Linked DNA regions of Priestia megaterium. The protein of the gene in region 2 interacts with the protein of the main gene of each other region in a pairwise test. Links are inferred from orthologs where the notes say so. Each region holds a gene or a part of one and is shown on either strand. Other genes may lie near its edges. The genes, in order: rlmB and LIS78_RS11500.

Evidence for each region.
Region 1: the proteins of LIS78_RS11500 (region 2) and rlmB interact in binary tests that used the Escherichia coli proteins (3 or more experiments, as listed by UniProt). The link is inferred for Priestia megaterium from one-to-one orthologs.

The regions. Positions count from the first base shown.
Region 1 is NZ_CP085442.1:105,706-114,187, reverse strand. The notes cover bases 3,359-6,229. They hold rlmB (23S rRNA (guanosine(2251)-2'-O)-methyltransferase RlmB), read right to left. Parts: upstream 5,231-6,229; coding sequence 4,487-5,230; downstream 3,359-4,486. Other genes in these bases: cysS (cysteine--tRNA ligase), read right to left, coding at 5,653-6,229; LIS78_RS00575 (Mini-ribonuclease 3), read right to left, coding at 5,220-5,645; LIS78_RS00585 (NYN domain-containing protein), read right to left, coding at 3,975-4,484; sigH (RNA polymerase sporulation sigma factor SigH), read right to left, coding at 3,359-3,906. Also shown: rplJ (50S ribosomal protein L10), read right to left, coding at 1-416; rplA (50S ribosomal protein L1), read right to left, coding at 666-1,361; rplK (50S ribosomal protein L11), read right to left, coding at 1,472-1,897; transcription termination/antitermination protein NusG, read right to left, coding at 2,063-2,596; preprotein translocase subunit SecE, read right to left, coding at 2,792-2,971; rpmG (50S ribosomal protein L33), read right to left, coding at 3,025-3,174; more of sigH, read right to left, coding at 3,256-3,358; more of cysS, read right to left, coding at 6,230-7,050; cysE (serine O-acetyltransferase), read right to left, coding at 7,040-7,696; gltX (glutamate--tRNA ligase), read right to left, coding at 8,032-8,482. UniProt on the Escherichia coli protein: Specifically methylates the ribose of guanosine 2251 in 23S rRNA.
Region 2 is NZ_CP085442.1:2,274,751-2,283,189, reverse strand. What follows is about bases 1,739-4,566. They hold LIS78_RS11500 (NAD(P)H-hydrate dehydratase), read right to left. Parts: upstream 3,990-4,566; coding sequence 2,487-3,989; downstream 1,739-2,486. Other genes in these bases: LIS78_RS11495 (C45 family autoproteolytic acyltransferase/hydrolase), read right to left, coding at 4,001-4,566; LIS78_RS11505 (hypothetical protein), read right to left, coding at 2,095-2,373; LIS78_RS11510 (PhzF family phenazine biosynthesis isomerase), read left to right, coding at 1,739-2,054. Also shown: LIS78_RS11520 (sulfite exporter TauE/SafE family protein), read left to right, coding at 1-189; LIS78_RS11515 (hypothetical protein), read left to right, coding at 354-1,019; more of LIS78_RS11510, read left to right, coding at 1,164-1,738; more of LIS78_RS11495, read right to left, coding at 4,567-5,041; LIS78_RS11490 (terpene cyclase/mutase family protein), read left to right, coding at 5,184-7,061; LIS78_RS31360 (hypothetical protein), read left to right, coding at 7,200-7,334; LIS78_RS11485 (GNAT family N-acetyltransferase), read left to right, coding at 7,488-8,030; LIS78_RS11480 (hypothetical protein), read left to right, coding at 8,132-8,326; LIS78_RS11475 (ABC transporter ATP-binding protein), read right to left, coding at 8,328-8,439. UniProt on the Escherichia coli protein: Bifunctional enzyme that catalyzes the epimerization of the S- and R-forms of NAD(P)HX and the dehydration of the S-form of NAD(P)HX at the expense of ADP, which is converted to AMP.

The DNA.
Region 1 (8,482 bases), 2.2 Mb from region 2 along the record:
AACATAGAAAGTAAGCCTTCGCGAGATGGTAGTTCTGCAAGTGCTTTAATTTCTTCAACAGATGCAACATTACCTTCAATTACACCAGCTTTGATTTCTAACGCTTCGTGTTCTTTCGCGAAGTTGTTTAGAATTTTAGCTGGAGCAACAACATCTTCTCCACCAAATGCGATTGCATTTGGACCTACTAACGCATCATTAAGATCTGTTAGTTCAAGTTTTTCTACAGCACGGCGAGTTAAAGTGTTTTTGTAAACTTTGAACTCAATGCCTGCTTCACGTAATTGCTTACGAAGTTCAGTAACTTCAGCAACATTCAAACCACGGTAGTCAACGACAACTATTGAGTTACTCGCTTGAAGTTTTTCAGCAATTTCGTCTACGACTTGTTTCTTTTGTTCAATTACGTTGCTCATCTTTACACCTCCTGTAGATTTCCTTCCGTACACTCAGACAAGGTGCAATAAAAAACCTCCATGACAATAAAGACATGGAGGTGTAGTAAGCGAACCATAACGTTTCACTAATTTATCTCACACACCTCGGTAGGAAATTAAGCTTTGCAGCACCTACTGTCTACGGTACAAATGTTATTCTTTTTAACAACATTATCTATTATAATCAGGGACTTTCAAAAAGTCAACACCGATTTATTTCCAAATTTATTAAGCAGAGAATGAAGCAGTATCAACTTTGATACCAGGGCCCATTGTTGAAGTAACAGCTACGTTCTTCATGTATGTGCCTTTTGCTGCTGCCGGCTTAGCTTTTACCATAGTTTCGAAGATTGTAGTGAAGTTTTCAACTAACTTGCTCTCTTCGAAAGATACTTTACCAATTGGTACGTGGATGTTACCAGCTTTATCAACGCGGTATTCTACTTTACCAGCTTTGATTTCGTTAACTGCTTTTTGAACATCAAATGTTACTGTACCAGTTTTAGGGTTTGGCATTAAACCTTTAGGTCCTAATACACGACCAAGTTTACCAACTTCACCCATCATGTCTGGAGTAGCTACGATTACATCGAACTCGAACCAACCTTGTTGGATTTTGTTGATGTAGTCAGCATCGCCAACGTAGTCAGCGCCTGCAGCTTCAGCTTCTTTAGCTTTTTCGCCTTTAGCGAATACTAATACACGTTGAGTTTTACCTGTACCGTTTGGTAGTACTACTGCACCACGAATTTGTTGGTCAGCTTTCTTAGGGTCAACTCCTAAACGGAATGCTACTTCTACAGTTGCATCAAATTTAGTTGTGTTTGTTTTCTTTACTAATTCAATCGCTTCTTGTACTGAATAAGTTTGTGTACGATCTACAAGCTTAGCAGCTTCAACGTACTTTTTACCTTTTTTAGCCATTTTTGTTTCCTCCTTATGTGGTTTTAACGGAATAACCTCCCACTAATAAAGGTTGCGAGCATAGGAAAACTTCCATTTCTCGCAACCTTCTAACACCCAATCAAATGGAATTAGTCTTCAACTACGATTCCCATACTGCGCGCTGTACCTTCTACCATGCGCATTGCAGATTCAACGCTAGCAGCGTTTAAGTCAGGCATTTTAGTTTCAGCAATCTCACGCACTTTGTCACGCTTGACTGTTGCAACTTTATTACGGTTTGGTTCACCAGAACCAGACTCAATACCAGCCGCTTTCTTAAGTAGTACAGCAGCAGGTGGAGTTTTCGTAATAAATGTAAATGAACGGTCTTCAAATACCGTGATTTCAACAGGAATGATAAGACCAGCTTGATCAGCTGTGCGAGCGTTAAACTCCTTACAGAAACCCATGATATTAACACCGGCTTGACCTAATGCAGGACCAACTGGTGGCGCTGGATTTGCTTTACCTGCAGGAATTTGTAACTTAACAAGTTTAATTACTTTTTTAGCCACGAGACACACCTCCTTAAGTCCGTGATGTGGTAATAGGGCGATGCCCTCCCACTCAATGTTCTTTATATATAAAATAAAGAAATAGTTGTTTTAGTCTCTAGTTTTGAGACATACTGACTTATGAAATATTAACATTAAACTTCATGAATTGCAAGGTCTTACAGATTATATTTTTTCAATTTGTGTAAAGTCTAGCTCTACTGGCGTTTGTCTTCCGAACATATCCACATGAACCTTAACTTTACGTTTATCTGTATCGATTTCTTCAATGGTACCTTCGAAGTTTGCAAACGGACCTTCTTGAACTAATACTGTTTCTTTTAGTTCAAAGTCAAAGTCAGCATGCTTCTCGTCCATGCCCATTTGTTTTAAGATCATTTCTACTTCTTCTGGTAGAAGAGCAGTTGGCTTTGATCCAGAACCTGCTGAACCTACAAAGCCCGTAACGCCAGGTGTATTACGAACTACATACCATGAATCATCCGTCATGATGATTTCAACTAACACGTACCCTGGAAATACTTTTTTCTTTGTAATCTTTTCTTTGTTGTTCTTAATTTCTCTTTCTTCTTCTTCAGGAACAACAACGCGGAAAATTTTATCTTGCATACCCATTGTTTCTACGCGCTTTTCTAAATTTGTTTTTACTTTATTTTCATATCCAGAATAAGTATGGACTACATACCAATTTTTCTCCATTTCTGAGGACTATACGTCCTTCCCTCCCAGCTCACTATAAAATAAGATGTCCTAATCTATTGCACAGACAACGCACTAGGAAAATAGTTGACTCCTAGCACAATCATTCTTAAAGCAAATTAAAAAACCCGTCTCCGGGCTTTTCTGAAAAAAACATAATTTAGCTTTATTATACCATGATTTAAGTCAATTTATTCAAGGGATTAAACGAATAAGTGACGAAATTCCGTAATCAACTACTACAAAAAAGAGTGTCATAAATACAACTGTAGAAATAACAGTAATTGTATAACGAGTTAGCTCATTTTTTTTAGGCCAACTTACCTTCTTCATCTCACGCCCAACATCACGCAAGAAATTTCCTACACGGTTCATGTTTGTAACCTCCAATAAATTAAAAGGGGTATTAGTCTGTGCAGATTATTGATCTACTTTGTTTCACGATGAATCGTATGTGCGTTACACGTTTTGCAAAACTTCTTCATTTCTAAACGATCTTCGTTTTGCTGTGTGTTTTTCATAGTCGTATAGTTACGACTAGCGCATTGCACACACGCAAGTACAACTTTTTTACGCATAATGTCAACCACCTATAGAGTGATAATGTCTATAAAAAAGTATCACAGACTTTCTTAGCATGTCAATATGAGGATAGAAGGCTACATTGTGATTTCACGAATCTCGAGGTAGCGCTCTAATTTCCTCTTCACACGCTGAAGTGCATTATCGATGGATTTGACGTGGCGGTTTAACTCTTCTGAAATCTCTTGATAAGATTGACCATCTAAATAAAGAACGAGAACTTTTCGCTCAAGATCACTTAACAGTTCAGCCATCTTTAATTCAATATCATCAAACTTCTCTCGATTAATGAGCAACTCTTCTGGATTTGCTACTTTTGTCCCCGAAATAACATCCATTAAGGTTCGGTCGGACTCTTCATCATATATTGGCTTGTCCAATGATACATAAGAGTTTAATGGAATATGTTTTTGCCTTGTTGCGGTTTTAATAGCGGTAATAATTTGCCTCGTAATGCAAAGTTCAGCAAAAGCTTTAAACGAAGTTAGCTTATCTTCTCTAAAATCTCTAATTGCCTTATATAACCCTATCATACCTTCTTGTACAATATCTTCACGGTCTGCCCCAATTAAAAAATATGACCGCGCCTTTGCTCGCACAAAGTTTTTGTATTTATGAATCAAATACTCTAATGCGTCAATATCGCCTTTATGCACAAGATCGACAACTGTTTCATCCTCTTGTTGTTCGAAATGAGCATGCAGTTTTCTCCCATAATTATCGCCCATATCGATCCCCCCGACCGCACAGTAGATAGAAATATTATACAGTAGCTAATTCCGTACCGTCAATAACCTCACCGCTGTCCCCGGCGCCATTTTTCGAAAATTTCGGCTACTTGATTGGAAAGTTGAATGCGTGCCGCTGGCTTTTGATTTTGAATAGACTTCACATCAAGATTAATATGTTTCTCAATTTGCTCAATTTCGTTGTACAATTCTCGAGCAGAAATTCTAAGCGCACCTTGTCCAAAGATTGCCCACTGCTCCGTAAAATCAGATGTAGCAACATGAATCTGTGTCTTTACATTGTTTAGCTCTTGAGCCAGCTTTTCAATGTACTCATCCGCTGTTTCATTTTCTCTTGTAAATACAACGTCAACCTTATGATTTTTTGCCTTCTTTTCAATTCCTTCGACCATATGAGCATCGAAGACAATAATGACACGATAACCCATATATGCTTGATACTCTGCCATCTTTTCGATTAACAGGTCTCGAGCACCGGCTAAATCATTATCTCTAAGCTTTCTTAGGTCGGGCCACGCACCTATCATGTTATAACCATCCACCAGTAGAATATCCATTCTTATTCACCTAGAGGATGGCGTTTTCGGTAAACCTCATACATGAGAAGACTAGCTGCTACAGATGCATTTAACGATGTAACATGCCCAACCATCGGAAGCTGTACAAGGAAGTCGCATTTTTCACGAATCAAACGACTCATGCCTTTTCCTTCGCTTCCAATCACTAACGTAAGCGGCATACCTCCATCTAAGTTGCGGTAATCATCGCTTTCTTTCGCATCTGTTCCAACAATCCATACGCCTCGATCTTTTAATTCATCAATCGTCCTTGATAGGTTTGTTACCCTTGCTACGGGAACATGTTCAATTGCTCCTGTAGAGGCCTTAGCTACAGTGGCGGTTAATCCAACTGAACGGCGCTTTGGAATAATAATACCGTGTGCGCCAACGGCATCAGCTGTTCGCATAATAGAACCTAAATTATGGGGATCTTCAAGCTCATCTAACAGAAGAAAAAACGGACTTTCATTACGTTTTTCCGCTAAGTTAAATAAATCATCTAACTCTGCATACTGATAAGCAGCAACTTGTGCAGCTACTCCTTGATGAATACCGTCTACCATTTGCTCAATTTTCTTTTTCGGTACAAACTGCACCAATACACCATTACGTTTTGCTAACTGCGTGATTTGCCCCATAGAACCGCCTTGCGATCCTTCGGCAATCCATAGTTTGTTAATGTCGCGCCCAGACTTTAGGGCTTCTAGGACCGGATTACGTCCAATGATAAATTCATGTTCCATGATTCATTCCTCCCTCTCCTTCATCGACGAAAGAGATAGCTTTAGTAATAAGTTCCATCATTCTTTCTTCTTCACCTAAAAGATACAAATAGCCTACGACCGCTTCAAATGCCGTACTGTAGCGATACGTTTGCACATCTGTGTTTTTAGGGACTGTACCGGACTTTGCATTGCGTCCTCGGCGCAGTACACCTTCTTCTTCTTCAGTAAAAAAGTTTTCATTTTTAAAATAATATACGATTTGCGCTTGTGCTTTTGCTGATACATATTTTTTAGCTTTATTATGAAGCTGGTTAGGGCGCACTGTCCCTAACACCAGCAGGTGGCGGCGAACATGTAAATCAAACACCGCATCACCCATATAAGCAAGAGCTAAGCTATTTAGCTGTTTTACATCTAATTTACTGCTGCTCATAACACTATTATCCTCTTTTCCATCTTGTTCCTTGCGCCGTATCTTCTAAAATAATATTTTTAGCCTTTAATTCATCTCGAATTTGATCTGCTAATTGGAAATTACGATCTTTACGAGCCTGAATACGACCTTGGATCAATTGATCAATTTCTTCGTCTAGAAGTTCAGCTTCTCCAAACGTAATGCCTATTGCAGCACCTAATTCTTTAAACTCTTTAATAAAGGCTTCAATTACATCTGTAGACGTTGTTTGTTCTAACAAATACAAGTTAGCTTGCTTTGCTAGCTCGAACAGAACAGAAATGGCATTTGCCGTATTAAAATCATCATCCATCTCTTCAACAAACGTTTCGCGAAGCTCTTTTAGCTTTTCGAACCATTCTGAAGCATCTTCTTGAAGATTTGTTGCTGCCTCTAGACGGTGAGTTAAGTTGCCGTAAGCTGTTTGCAGACGCTCAAACCCTTTGCGCGTATTCTCTAAAATTTCTTCGTTATAGTTAATTGGGTGACGATAGTGAACAGATAAAATAAAGAATCGAAGTAGGGAAGGATCATGCTTTTTAATAATGTCATGAACTAACACGAAGTTCCCTAGTGATTTAGACATCTTTTCATTATCAATATTGATATATCCGTTATGAAGCCAGTATTTCGCAAACGATTTCCCAGTGAGCGCTTCTGATTGGGCAATTTCATTTTCGTGATGAGGGAAAGCTAAATCCTGGCCGCCTGCGTGGATATCAATTGTATCACCTAAATACTTGCGTGCCATCGCAGAGCACTCGATATGCCAGCCTGGTCTTCCTTGACCCCAAGGGCTATCCCATGCGATCTCTCCATCTTTGGTTGCTTTCCAAAGAGTAAAGTCTAATGGATCTTCTTTCTTTTCTCCAACTTCGATACGAGCACCGGATTGCAATTCATCAATAGACTGATGTGATAATTTTCCGTATCCTTCAAACTTACGTGTACGATAGTATACATCACCCTCTGACTCATATGCATATCCTTTTTTCACCAGTTCATCGATGAACTCAATAATGATATCCATATTTTCAGTTACGCGTGGATGCACATCGGCATGCTTGCATCCAAGAGCTGACGTATCTTCAAAGTAGGCATCGATAAAGCGGTTTGCGATCGTTGGAACATCTTCTCCTAACTCTTTTGCTGCCTTAATTAATTTATCATCTACATCTGTGAAGTTTGAGACATACTCTACATCGTAGCCTCTAAATTCTAAATAGCGGCGCACCGTATCAAATACGATCGCAGGACGCGCATTTCCAATATGAATATAGTTATACACGGTCGGTCCGCACACGTACATTTTGACTTTGTTTTCTTCTAGCGGTACAAACGTCTCTTTTTGACGTGTTAACGTGTTATATAGCTTAATTGCCATGGTGAATCTTCCCTTCTTTTAATTCCTTTAATTGATTTTGCAGGTGTAAAATTTCTTTCTCTAGCTGTTTGAAACGCTCTGCATCTGGATCTGGTAAATCTTGATGATTCAAATCTTTTGGAATCCGGACGCCATTTTGAATGACGACTCGGCCAGGGATACCAACAACCGTTGAGTTTTCTGGGACGTCATTTAACACAACTGAGCCCGCTCCAATTTTGGAGTGCGCATGAATCGTAATCGATCCTAGTACTTTAGCACCTGTTGCAATTAAGACATTGTCTTCGATCGTCGGGTGACGCTTTCCTTTTTCTTTCCCTGTTCCTCCGAGTGTTACTCCTTGATATACTGTTACATTATCTCCAATTTCGCACGTTTCCCCAATAACAATTCCCATTCCGTGGTCAATAAAAAATCGGCGGCCAATTTTCGCACCCGGATGAATTTCAATCCCTGTGAAGAATCGGCTAATTTGTGAGATTACACGTGCCAGAAAAAACCACTTTCTTTTAAAAAGCCCGTGAGCTAATCTATGTGCCCAAATAGCATGCAACCCCGAATAGGTTAATATCACTTCAATATAACTTCTTGCTGCAGGATCTTGTTCAAATATGGCCTCAATGTCTTCCTTTAACAACTTTAGCATCATCTCACCCCAATTCCGCTATTCCTCTATCTACTCATTGATTGTATAAAAAAACGCCCCTATGTCAAATGACACAGAGACGTATATACGCGGTTCCACTCTGTTTGGATCAACAAACGATCCCAACTCTTCTCTCATAACGTGAAAGTACCCGCTTTTGCCTACTTACTTAGTAGCATTCAACAAAAGACTCAAAGGCGCACTTCAACAAGTTTTGTCATAGGTTACTTTCAGCCGGTGATAACCCTCTCTGATATGCAATGAACTTGCCTACTCTTCCTTCTCAACGATATCCATATTTGATTATTTTATCATATGGGCAAAATAGAAATTTGTTAACTATAAATGCTTTCTAAACGAGCTAAAACTGTTTCTTTCCCTAAAAGAGAAATAGCTTTTGGAAGCTCAGGACCGTGTGTTTCGCCTGTTGTTGCTACACGAATTGGCATAAATAGTTTTTTACCTTTTTGACCTGTTGCTTTTTGTACAGCCTTTGTTGCTGCCTTAATTTCATCAGCGCTGAATTCTTCTAAGGAAGAAATCTCTTCAGCAAATGCTTTTAACACTTCCGGTACTTGCTCTTCAGCAAGCACTGCTTTTGCTTCTTCACTGTAATCAATTTCTTTCTTAAAGAACATTTCAGTAAGTTCAACAATCTCGGCGCCAAAGCTCATTTGTTCTTGGTATAGAGCGACTAGGTCACGTACCCATTGTTCTGTTTCTGCATCGCGCGTTTCTTCAACTTTTCCAGCTTTCACTAAGTGAGGAACTGATAAAGCTACTACC
Region 2 (8,439 bases):
TTTTTATATTTTGATTCTGTTGTATTTTCTTACGGATTAATTATGGGGTTTGCGATGATCGTGGGTTCTTTTGTCGGATCAAATGTCGCTCTATCAAAAGGCGTGACGTACGTCCGAACGCTTTTTATCCTTGTCACTTTAAGCCTTATTAGCAAAAACATATTCGATTATGTGAATCAGTACAAATAGATCAATGGTTTCTTTAGAACCCTAACAATGAACCTATATATCTATTAGATTAATAAAACCACCTCTTACTATTTTCTTATTTTTGGGTAAATGTGTAAAAAAACACTAAAATTATTGTATACTGGTCCATGTTGTTTTACATAATTTAGAAACATTATACAGAGGTGAACATTTTGTTTAAGAAATTCAGGTTTTTATGGTTTATTTTGCTGATCTTTGCACTTATTTTTGTCAAAAATACGTTCTTTTCTTCTTCAGAGAACGCTGCTGAGACTCTAGCAACGTCAGATGTTCCACAAGCAGCGGCTACTTTCAAAGAGGGAAACAATCAGCAGGACGGAGTCATTATTCAAAAATATCGCAAACAGCTAGATGCAGCACAGAAAAAAAGCGAAGAAAAAGCTACTAAAGAAATACAAGAAAAAATTTATGAAGATGGCAGGCAAGCAGCATTAAAATTTTTACCGCGCAATAAATTTCAAAGAGCTTTTTCTCAGCCCTCTAAAAAATCAGCCGATGACATTTATGACTTTCTAATTGCGCAAGTGGGGTTTGGAGGATATGATTCTCTTTATCAAGAAGTAATAGCCGCAAAAAAAGAAGCAGCTTCTTCTACTGATGAATTAAATATGAGTGGCATTCAAGCTAAAACCGCTGCACTTACATACGGCACACTAGCACAAAGAGAGCAACTGCTTGTTACAAGTCTTGCCTATGACTTAAGCAGCGTAGGCGTTATTTCTTCCGATACAGCTAAAGATATTGATAAAAAAGCTACTCATATGCTAGAAGTTAGAAAAGAAGGAATAAATGCCGCGATGCAAAAATAGTTTTGCGAAGTGAAAAGCAGCAGGTAAAAACTGCTGTTTTTTTATTCTAAATAACGTTCAGGTACTTCACTATTTTAATAGCCGATCATTTAATAACACTGGTTAAAGCTTTCATACAATGATATAAAAATGGAGGTAATTTCTATGAAAGAAGCGATTGTTTACCAATACGATGCGTTCAGCACGCGCCCTAATAAAGGAAACCCTGCAGGAATTGTGTTTAACGGAGATGATTTTTCAGCTGAAGAAATGCAGAAGATTGCTTATCAAGCACAGTTTAACGAAACTGCTTTTATCATGGACTCTTCCCGCGCTGATTTACGAATTCGATACTTTACGCCCGGACAAGAAGCAGATTTGTGTGGCCATGCTACCATCGCTTCTCTTTATGCTTTACATAGTAAAAACAAACTTCCAAAAACTACATTTACGGTTGAAACAAATGCTGGAATTTTGCCTATGACTGTACAGAGCATAAACGGACAACCTGTTATCACCATGAGTCAAGCTTCTCCACAGTTTCATCCGTTTTCAGGTTCAAAAGAAAAACTGGCAAAAGCTCTTAATCTTCATATTGATGACCTTGATCAAAGACTTCCTATTGTATATGGAAGTACAGGGAACTGGACGCTTATTGTACCTTTAAAAAGTTTAGATTCCTGTAAAAAGATGAAGCCTAATCAAGAAGATTTCCCGCATATTTTAACAGATATGCCAAAAGCATCTATTCATCCCTTTTGTTTTGAAACGATTCACTCAGAAGCCCATATGCACGGAAGACATTTCTCTTCACCATTTTCAGGTACGGTAGAAGACGCTGTAACTGGAACAGCTTCTGGCGTAATGGGCGCCTATTACGCGAGATATGTGGACCAGCAAGAAAACGACCGCTGGCAATTTGTGATTGAGCAAGGACAGGAAATAGATAGAGATGGCTTAGTTCATGTAGAAATTACAAAAAAAGAGAATACGTATGGTGTGGTAATCGCAGGAGAAGCTGCCTATGTAACAAAGCAAATCGTTTCTCTTTCCTAATAAAAACGTGTCCGCCTGTTTGGCGAACACGTTTTTTTGTTTAATAGATAATAGCCTGTACGCTCATTATTGTAACGGTTAAAATAAGAATCACGTTCCCTATAATTAACCACGGCTTTGCGCTTCCTCTTCTACCTTTAATAGCCGTGATTAGTCCAGCAATGGGCAATAAAGCCATAATGATGACCCAAATTTTACGAAGAATGCTGGAATCCAAATAAAAACCAAACTGCATCATCGCAAATAACACGACTGTAATAAGGAAGAAAAGTGTAGGCACAGCTAAATGAATGCCTCTTGGTCTCATTGAGTAGTACACAAAATCACTTTCTTTCTATGTAAAATCTTACGTAAAATAACGTTATCATTTACAAAGAGTTTTGACAACTTTTTGAAGGGTTTTGTCAACAAATTTTAATAATCTAGAAGAAATTACTTCTCACTCAGCTGCCCTAAGACTGCCGGAAGTGCAGAAATAACGTCGCTTGCTAACATATCCATCATTGTATGTCCCTGATCAAGCAGCACATCCGCTGCTTTTCCGTGAACATATACCGCATTACTGATTGCTTCTTGAAGAGAATCATGCTGCATGATAAAAGCGAGGATGATCCCTGTTAACGTGTCACCCGTTCCGCCTTTCGCAAGCCCTGCGTTTCCAGTGGTATTTACGTATTGTTTTCCGTCAGGTGTTGTAACAATCGTGTTTGGACCTTTTAATACAAGGTACACACCATTTTCCACTGCGTATTGTCTAGATATTAAAAATCGATTTTCTTCTACTTCTGAGATTGTTGTATCCACGAGTCTAGCCATTTCTCCCGGATGAGGTGTTAAAATCGTTGCGTGTTCTCTTTCTTTTACTTCTTTTTCTAAATGGGGAAGATGAAAAAGACCATCGGCGTCCACCACAACAGAAACCGGCTGGTGAAGCACTTGTTCGACGACTTTCTTCGTTTCTTTCGTTCTCCCAAGCCCTGGTCCGACTGCAATTGCATCATACTCCGCTTCTTCTAAAGGAATCTCGCCTGCAAAAAAGCCATCTTTGCTTGGACATGGTTTATACATCACTTCCAACATGTGAGCAGCTGCAATCGCATGAATATCGCTCGGAAGCGCAAGAGTTAAAAGCCCTGCTCCGCTTGTGAGTGCTGCTTTTGACGTTAGCATCGGCGCTCCAGGTGTTTGAAGCGAACCTCCTATTACGATTCCTTTTCCGTGTGTACCTTTATTTGACGAAGCATTCCGAATAGGAAAAGATTGTTTAATATGCTGAGTTGACCATACCTCTTTAGGAGATGAGCTTTTTTTAATTGCTAGCGGCGGAATACCGATATCTACTACAATCAATTCACCATAGCTTTCTTTGCTCGGGTATGTAAATGCCGTGATTTTCGGCTGCTGAAGCGTAATCGTAGCATCTGCACGTACCGTAAGCTCTTGCTTCTGTTCCATTACTCCACTTGGGACATCGATGCTGTATATGTAAGCCTTAGAGTCGTTTATTTTTTTTATAATGTCATCGTAAGGAGATTTGATGCTGCCTTTTACTCCTATCCCTAGTAGACAGTCAATAATCACCGTATACTTTTTTACAGAGAAGTTGTCTCCCGCCGATTGCCACGTGAACCCAGCATTTTCATAGATGATCATTGCTTTTTTAGCTGCGCCTTTTATTTTTTCCCGTGCAGGAACTACCCAGACGTCAACTTCATAGCCTTTTGACTTCAACGCACGGGCAATAACAAAGCCGTCTCCTCCATTGTTTCCCGTTCCTATAAGCAGCCCTATGTTTTCATGTTTTTCGATTCGCTCACTCAGCGCGTTTGCAGCAGCCTGCCCGGCATTTTCCATAAGGGACTCTTCACTCATCCCAATTGTATTCATCATATAATCATCTACTTGATACATCTCTTGATTCGTTACAATTCTCACTGTGCTGCTCCTTACTGAAACGGAAATGGTTCATCTGTATTTACCGTTCCTTTTATTTTCGTTATAGTTAATTGTTCTCCTTTCACCCAATCTTCAAACGAGAAAATGAGAGGTTTTGCTTTTCGTCCAATCCCCACAATGACTTGCAGCGTCTCCGGTACATATGCTACTGTATGAAGCGTTCCAGCAGAATTCCGGTAATCTTCTTTAAAAATACCGTATTCATCTTCATTAAATAAAGAGAAAGCTTCAAGAGGCGATAGCTTTTTTTCAATATGATCTCGAATATGATCGAGCCTTTCCTTTGACTCTACCAAATGATGACGATTTTCTTCGACTAGCTGATTAAAATGGTTCGTACACCCCATCATCGTCCCTCTTTGTACATGAACGCCTCGTCCAGATGCTTCGACTACTGCTCCCTGTCCGCTGCGGTCATAAATGGAATAATTAAACGCATGACGATGAGGTGCTCTTTCTAAAATAGCAACAGCCTCTTCTGTCGTTTCACATGTTTCTAAAATAAACCGAGCGAGCGTACAGCAAATAAATCCGTTTGTTTGACGGCGGCGATTAACAAAATGATAACCAATTGCCAGTCCTTTTTCATTCATTCCATCCATTCGCCCAATCATTCTCGTTCCAAATCCGACGCTTGCATATCCTTCATTTGGCTGAAAAAGCAAAAATCGACCTTCGTACGTTTTAGGATGATAATCGTAGTTTCGCACATACACGCCGTGCTGCATAAGAGCCGAACATCCCGTTTTCTTCCACTCTTGCTGATACCCGCTGTACTCATGAATAACGTCTTCAAGAGGCCAATCTAAGCCTTCTGCTAAGCCCACTAGCTCATCCCACAGTCCGGGAGCAAATAAGTCGTAATAATGACGAGCTTCTTTTGCTATCGTTTGATAGCTTCGTAATGAACGTTTTCTTCTTTTTTGATGATTTTCAAACAGCTTTGTTCCTTTATGTAATTGCCCTTGCATTTTACCAAGCTCTCGGTAAGAGCCCCGCCCTTGAATGACTTCTACCTGTATTTCTTTCACTTCTATCACTCCAATTTTCCAGTACCTTTATTGTGCAGCAAGCGCTCTATTCTTTGCAACTTTCTCCTCTCATAGAACTCTCTTCCTTTGAATACAGTTATAAAGAAACAGGTCGAAAGATTGAAAAGCATTATCATAAGAGGTGATCATATTGCTAAAGGAAGTTCAGCTAGAGATTCAGCGAAGAATCGCCTATCTGCGCCCAACACAAAAAAATGACGGGTCATTTCGCTACTGTTTTGAAACAGGCGTTATGCCTGATGCGTTTTTAATTATGCTTCTTCGCACCTTTGATTTAGATAAAGAAGTGTTGATTAAACAATTAACCGAACGGATCGTTTCCCTTCAAAATGAAGATGGTCTTTGGACGTTGTTTGATGATGAAGAACATAACTTATCCGCCACTATTCAAGCTTATACAGCTCTTTTATATTCAGGCTATTACCAAAAAAACGACCGGGTTTTGCGAAAAGCAGAAAGATATATTATAGATTCAGGAGGCATTTCTCGCGCTCATTTTCTCACAAGATGGATGCTTTCTGTTAACGGCTTATACGAGTGGCCAAAGCTATTTTACCTCCCGCTTTCTCTTTTGCTCGTGCCTACCTATGTACCGCTCAACTTTTATGAATTAAGCACCTATGCCAGAATTCACTTCGTTCCGATGATGATAGCGGGAAACAAAAAATTTTCACTTACTTCTAGGCATACACCTTCTCTTTCTCATTTAGATGTAAGAGAACAGAAACAGGAATCGGATGAAACTACTCAAGAATCACGCGCTTCTATTTTTTTAGTCGACCATTTAAAACAGCTGGCTTCTTTACCTTCTTACATCCACAAGCTTGGTTATCAAGCAGCCGAGCGTTACATGCTGGAAAGAATTGAAAAAGATGGAACACTCTACAGCTACGCCACCTCTACTTTTTTTATGATTTACGGGCTTTTGGCTCTTGGCTATAAAAAAGATTCATTTGTGATCCAAAAAGCAATCGACGGTATTTGTTCACTACTTAGTACATGCAGCGGCCACGTGCACGTAGAAAACTCCACGTCAACGGTTTGGGACACCGCGCTGCTATCTTACGCTCTACAAGAAGCAGGTGTACCGCAACAAGATCCCATGATTAAAGGCACGACTCGCTACTTAAAGAAAAGACAGCATACAAAGCTTGGAGATTGGCAGTTTCATAACCCAAATACAGCACCTGGAGGCTGGGGGTTTTCCGATATCAATACGAATAACCCTGACTTAGACGATACGTCTGCTGCTATCAGAGCTCTTTCTAGAAGAGCACAAACCGATACAGATTATTTGGAGTCTTGGCAAAGAGGCATTAACTGGCTGCTGTCCATGCAAAACAAAGACGGGGGTTTTGCTGCATTTGAAAAAAATACCGACTCTATTTTATTTACTTATCTGCCGCTTGAAAATGCAAAAGATGCAGCGACGGATCCGGCTACTGCCGATTTAACCGGTCGAGTGCTTGAGTGCCTCGGAAACTTTGCTGGCATGAATAAATCCCATCCTTCGATTAAAGCTGCAGTAAAATGGCTGTTTGATCATCAATTGGATAACGGGAGCTGGTACGGCCGGTGGGGAGTTTGCTACATTTACGGAACGTGGGCCGCTATTACAGGACTCCGTGCTGTAGGGGTTTCTGCTTCTGATCCGCGTATCATCAAAGCTATCAACTGGCTCAAAAGCATTCAACAAGAAGACGGTGGATTCGGAGAATCATGCTATAGCGCTTCTTTAAAAAAATATGTGCCACTATCGTTTAGCACTCCTTCTCAAACGGCTTGGGCTCTCGATGCTTTAATGACAATCTGTCCATTAAAAGATCGAGCCGTTGAAAAAGGAATTAAATTTTTACTGAATCCAAATCTTACAGAGCAGCAAACTCATTATCCCACGGGAATTGGTCTTCCTGGACAATTTTATATTCAGTACCACAGCTACAATGATATTTTTCCTCTTCTTGCACTTGCCCACTACGCAAAAAAACATTCTTCGTAAAGAGGCTGGGACAAAAGTAGTTTAGCTGAAGGAAAATCCGAACGATGAATCGAGATTCTTGCTTGAGAATCCAACTCGTTCGGATTTTTTCATTTGTAGGGTGAACGTAGGCTTCATGTATGTAGCTGCTTTCAGCGTTTGATGGGAAGCCAAGGCGAAGACTCCTGCGGGAAAAGCGGAATAGATGAGACCCCGCAGAAGCGTTTGCGACGAGGAGGCTCATCGGCCGCCTGCGGAAAGCCAAGTCTTGCACAGGAATCAACCGCGGTGTAACAAGCACTCCATACTAGCGCATTGATCCCATTTGTTTGTCTTGAGATTCGATGGACGTAGTTATGTCTCAATTTCTTTTTATACATAAAAGCAGGTTTTTTAGGAAACAAGTGGAATACCTTTTTAAATGTTAGGAAAGAAAGGATGCATCAAATGAATAATGTTTCACCACTTTTAAAAGGAAAAAACGTGATACTAAGAAAACCAAAAGACAGCGATGTAAATGACTATCTAGCATGCAAACAAACAAAAGAACTTATCCGCATGTACGGAGGCGATACCCGAAACTTAAAACCTCTTACATTACAAGATGCCAAGCGGCACGTCGAGTACATAAAGTCTCAAAAGCTGAATTGGTGTATTGAATATCAGCAGCGTTTTGTTGGAGAAGCCCGGCTGACCGTTAACGAGTACGACCGGCGCGCACGGTATGCAATTGGTTTATTTGATTCTTCCGTTTGGAATCAAGGGCTCGGCACTGAAGTTACAAAATCGGTACTTGCGTACGCATTTGAACACCTTCACTTGCACAGAGTCGATTTACGAGTGCTCGAATACAACCATAGAGCCATTGCTTGTTATGAAAAATGCGGTTTTGTAAAAGAAGGAATAGAGCGTGAAGGTGCTTTTATTGAAGAAGCATTTCAGACAGATATTATCATGAGTATACTCGAACAAGAATATTATCAGCTGTAGAGGAGAGAATCAGCTGTCCTCATCTTACTTCTTTAAAAGTTCGTATAGCCCAAGCCTTTTGTGAATAAAGTAACATAACGATATAACCAAAGGAGCCAACGATGACAGCTTATGATTCCTCTTCTTTTGTATTTGTAACCATTGATAAACATGACATTGCTGCTTTTTTACTAATTGATATTATTTGCAGCACCACTATTTATGTAGCATGTAAACATTATCTCCACAATGAGCTTGTTTCCATCGCAAGCAGCGCTCTTTTTCCCGTGGTATGTAAGAAGGTTTCTCGACGCTAGCTCAGCTTTTTACCGGTTCTTTTAATGACAGCCAAGTGCGTTCCTTCTGCTGCTGAATCTCTACGGAGTGATTAAAAAATTTAGAAAGATGCGGCTCAGTGAGCTGGTCTTTC